DNA from 2 places in the Aeromonas sp. MdU4 genome. Region 2 is predicted to be linked to the other one. Evidence: riboswitches for the same ligand, from Rfam matches in the RefSeq annotation. Region 2 holds a riboswitch; the other holds the start of a gene.

Region 1 (2,201 bases), on a different contig from region 2:
AGGGTTGAACTGGCCATCGGCTCCCTGCTGACCGGCACGGATCTGCGACTGCTCGGCGTTGATCTTGCTGGCGAGGGCGTGGGCCCAGTTGTTCTTTTGGCCCTGTTCGGCATTGGCGATGGTCAGCACGGTCTGCAGTTCCGGGCGTTCGCCGTTGGCATCGAATACTCGGGTCATCGCCTTGTCACCCACCGCGAGGTTGATGGATGGGTAGATGGTGCCAGACTGAGTCCACGTTAGCGGTGGCTGGCTGCCATCTTTGAACTTGGCATCAATGATGTTGTAGAAGCTGTTGGCGGTATCGCCCACTTCCCAGACACCAAGGATCAGCTGATAGCCGGTTCGCTCTGGCAGGGTACAGTTATGGGTCATCTGCTTGGGTGGTTGCACCATGTTGCCGTCGATGACGCAGAACGGTGTCAGATCAAACGAGGCGCGGGTTAGCGGTTGGTTGGGGTTCCACTCCTGCTTGGTGAGGTAGTAGCGCCAGTTGCGGGTGATGTGATTGGCGGTGAAGAGCCAGCTGATGGCGAAGGGACCTGCCTGTACTTCCCGTTTGGTCCAGCGATCGCTGGTCTGGACGTTCAGTTCGCCCCAGCGCGGGTTGCCTGCCGAGGCAATTTGGCCATCTGGCGGACCCGCTTGCGGGAAGCCGGAGGGGCCTTCCACGCTCTGGGGATCCCACTGCACCGCACCACACTGGGTGTTGCCGGTGGTATTGCACAGGTAGTTGCGGCTTTCGGGTTTGCTGATATAGCCGTGTGCCAGTGCGCTGCCGCTGGCCAGTAGTGCCAGTGCTGCAGCGATGTGACTGAGTTGGATTTTTGCTGCCATACATTCCTCTGTTCGATAGATGTGAGCAGTCAGTTGGCCGGAGTGTTCCCCGATGCACACCTGGGGGTGGCAACCCCGCTATCCTGGACACTGCGTCTTTAGACCGGAGGCTTTGCGTCCTGACCTTTCGGTTAGTTTGCCAATTGACTCGATGGGTATTTACAGGCCGAATTCTCGGCCTTGGCCATTGTGTATCAATTTGATTAATTATTTAAAGTTAAATGTTTTAATGTCGGCCGAAACCGTTTAATTTTTAATTAATCATATTGTTTTATAAGTATTTATTTTTTTTTCCTGCAGTCTGCGAGCTGTTGTGTGTGCGTATAAAGTGCATAATTTACGCATGTTTTGTGGTTAAAAAAAACCTGCCAGCATGGCTGGCAGGTTGCAGGGCAAGATGGCACTACCAGAGGTCGTCAGTGGCGAGCTCGCGGTTCGCTGGCGGCATGATGAGAGGGCGGGATCATGGGGGTGGTGATGGACTCCTTGCTTAATTTGAACACCGCGAGCCGTTCATCCAGGCTGCGGGAGAGGCCTGCCAGCAGCTCGCTCTCCTGGGCCAGTTGCGAAGCGGACTGGGACATCTCCAGTGCCGAGTCGTTGATACCGCTGACGTTGCGGTTCATATCCTCGGCCACCATGCTTTGCTGCTCGGCGGCGGTGGCGATCTGGGTCGCCATGTCGCTGACATGCTGGATGTGGTTGACGATCAGGGTGAGATCCTGGCCCGCCTGCTGGGATTGATCGACGCTGCTCTCTGCCAGCTTGCGGCTGGCATCCATGGCATTGGCTGCGCTGACGGCCCGTTGCTGCAGCTGGGCGATGGTGCTCTGGATCTCCTCGGTGGATTGGCGGGTGCGGCTGGCCAGCTGGCGCACCTCGTCGGCCACCACGGCAAAACCGCGGCCCTGTTCGCCAGCACGGGCTGCCTCAATGGCTGCGTTGAGGGCCAGCAGGTTGGTCTGATCCGAGATGGCGCTGATGACAGCGGTCACTTCGCTGATCTGCATGACCCCCTCTTTGAGCTGGTTGACCTGATGGGTGGCTTGCTCTACCTCGGTTGCCAGCGCCTTGATGCCGTGCACGCTGGCGTGAACGTCACGGTTACCGAGTCCGGCTTCACCGGTCGCCTCCTGGGTATCGCGGGCGGTGTTCTCGGCGTGACCGGCCACATCGGAGATGGTGGCACTCATCTCGTTCATGGCAGTGGCGAGCTGGGCCAGCTGATCCCGCTGGCTGGTCACCGCCTGATTGGTCTGCTCGGCAGAGGCGGCGATGCGCAGGGCTGCATCGGCTACGTTGCGGGCCCCCAGGCTAGCTTCCAGCAGGGCGTGACGGATGGCATCGAGACTCTGGTTGGTGCAGCG
Region 2 (2,201 bases):
AATCCTGAATCTTGGCTTCAAAGCACACTTCTGAACCCGGTTTCAGGTCAGGGAATTTTTTTTCGGCATCAGGCAGATAGACAAAAATACCGGCGGATTCTTGGGTATTGCCAGCCTGGGTATCGGTCAGATAAATGCCCTTGGTCAACTTCTGCACAATGGCCGTGACCTGCCCTTTGACTATTTCAGTGCCAGTGCTGGTAGAGCCGGATCCCTTGGGATTGACGGTCTCTGCCTTGGCAATTTTGCCGGCTTGGTAGTCGGCGCGTAGTTGAGGTATGGGGAGGATTTGATCGGTTGGGCAGTCATAGGCGAATACAGAGGGGGATGCCAGCGCCAGCCCAATAGCGAGCGACAGCAGATTACGCGTAGCGTTCATTATTATTCCTTTTATTATTTTGCCAGTTATTCCGTAGCCTTGAGTCTTTGCTCAAGGGGGTGGCATTTTTGCATGTTAGACATGTCATACCAGTGAGCCACCGCACATTAAATGGATACACCTGTGTCTTTGTTAATGTTTTTATGATCAAGGTAACGTTATGAATTAATTGATTATTTTATCAATTTAATCGTTTTTGGATGATTGATTGAATGAGTGCAGCTAATAATTCTCTTCGAGAATAAAGATTGAGGGGGTGGTGGTACTTTTCTATACTGGATTCGTTCCTAACGGAACCCAGGTAAAGGGCAAACCGATAGTGATGTCGGGGCGCAATGCTTCCGGTCTCGTTATTTGAGCGAGATAGTGGGGTTTCCCTGGGTGAGGGTTGTTTTTGTGGCAGGTCCATTGCCAGTTGTCTGCACCTATCACGCAGGTTGCGCTTGTGCTTTGCCTTGGTGACCAACGCCAAGACAAAACAAGGAAGATAACAATATGCAACAGCTCTTCAGACCCGGCAGGCTTGCCATGCTGGTCGCCCTTGCGGCTGCGCCCGCTTGGGCACAGGCAGCCTACCCCGCCTACAAGGCCGGTACCGCCTACAAAGCCGGTGACATTGTCAGCAATGCTGGCGCCCTCTATCAATGCAAAGAATTTCCTTACTCCGGTTGGTGCGGGGCTTCGCCTTATCACTATGAACCCGGGGTCGGGGTGGTCTGGGCTGACGCTTGGAAGCTCTATGGTGGCGAAGTGCCGCCACCAGCGCTCGGCGTGGCCGTCAGCTCACCGGCTGCCGGTGCCAGCTTCAATGAAGGTGCCAGCGTAGCGCTGGCGGTGACCCTGAGTGGACCGGTCACGGCATTGGCCCGGGTGGAATACCTCATCGACGGCAAGCTTGCTGCCACGGCGAGCGCCTCGCCCTGGAGTGCCAGCTGGCGTGCCGCGGGCGTGGGGGCGCACGCTCTCAAAGCGCGGGCGCTGGATAAGGATGGCAAGGTGCTGAGCGAAGCGGATTCGAGCTTCAACGTCGCCGCTGTGGTCGCGCCAGAGGCGCCCAAGGTGAGCATCAGCAGCCCGGCCAGCGGTGCCAAGGTGACGCTGGGTCGCAGCGTGGCGGTGAGCGGTAACGTCACCGATGCCAACAACGATGTGGCCAAAGTCGAGCTGTTTGTCGATGGCAAGAAGGTAGGGGAAGACAACGCCGCTCCCTGGCAGGTCAACTGGACACCCGATGCCAAGGGCAGTGCCGCCCTCAAGCTGGTTGCCACCGACAAGACCAATCTGAGCGGCGAGTCGGCAGCAGTGAACGTCACTGTCGAGGAGGCCGCGCTGCCGCCCACCGGTGGCAACCTCTCCTGCGATATCCGCCAGATCTACCGCCCGGATGGCTACGAGTGCATGGGAGATGATCATGCCCGCCGGGTTATCGGTTACTTCACCTCCTGGCGCACCGGCAAGAACGGTCTGCCCGCCTATCTGGTGAGCGATATCCCGTGGAGCAAGATCACCCACATTAACTACGCCTTTGCGGCGGTGGACGAGCAGAGCCACACCATCAAGGTGGATGATTCGGCGACCAAGATGACCTGGGATGGCGTGCCGGGAGCCGAGATGGATCCGGAGTTCGCCTACCAGGGCCATTTCAACCTGTTGTCGAAGTTCAAGAAGCAGTATCCGGACGTTAAGACCCTGATCTCGGTCGGGGGTTGGGCGGATACCCGCGGCTTCTATACCGCCACTACCAAGGGCGACTGTTCGGTCAACACCGACGGCATCAACGCCTTTGCTGGCTCGGCAGTGAACTTTATCCGTCAGTACGGTT

What was found. Region 2 has a riboswitch for cyclic di-GMP ahead of ACE1BR_RS11625 (glycosyl hydrolase family 18 protein). Riboswitches for the same ligand answer to the same signal wherever they lie in the genome.
Region 1: another riboswitch for cyclic di-GMP. It lies ahead of gbpA (N-acetylglucosamine-binding protein GbpA); the one in region 2 lies ahead of ACE1BR_RS11625 (glycosyl hydrolase family 18 protein).

The regions. Positions count from the first base shown of each region.
Region 1 covers NZ_JBHFMW010000006.1:180,744-182,944, reverse strand. Annotated here, with positions in the region: gene gbpA (N-acetylglucosamine-binding protein GbpA) at 1-834, opposite strand, end outside; cyclic di-GMP riboswitch class I at 900-985, opposite strand; gene ACE1BR_RS04490 (methyl-accepting chemotaxis protein) at 1,251-2,201, opposite strand, start outside.
Region 2 covers NZ_JBHFMW010000021.1:154,185-156,385, reverse strand. Annotated here, with positions in the region: gene ACE1BR_RS11630 (ExeM/NucH family extracellular endonuclease) at 1-379, opposite strand, end outside; cyclic di-GMP riboswitch class I at 677-759, shown strand; gene ACE1BR_RS11625 (glycosyl hydrolase family 18 protein) at 908-2,201, shown strand, end outside.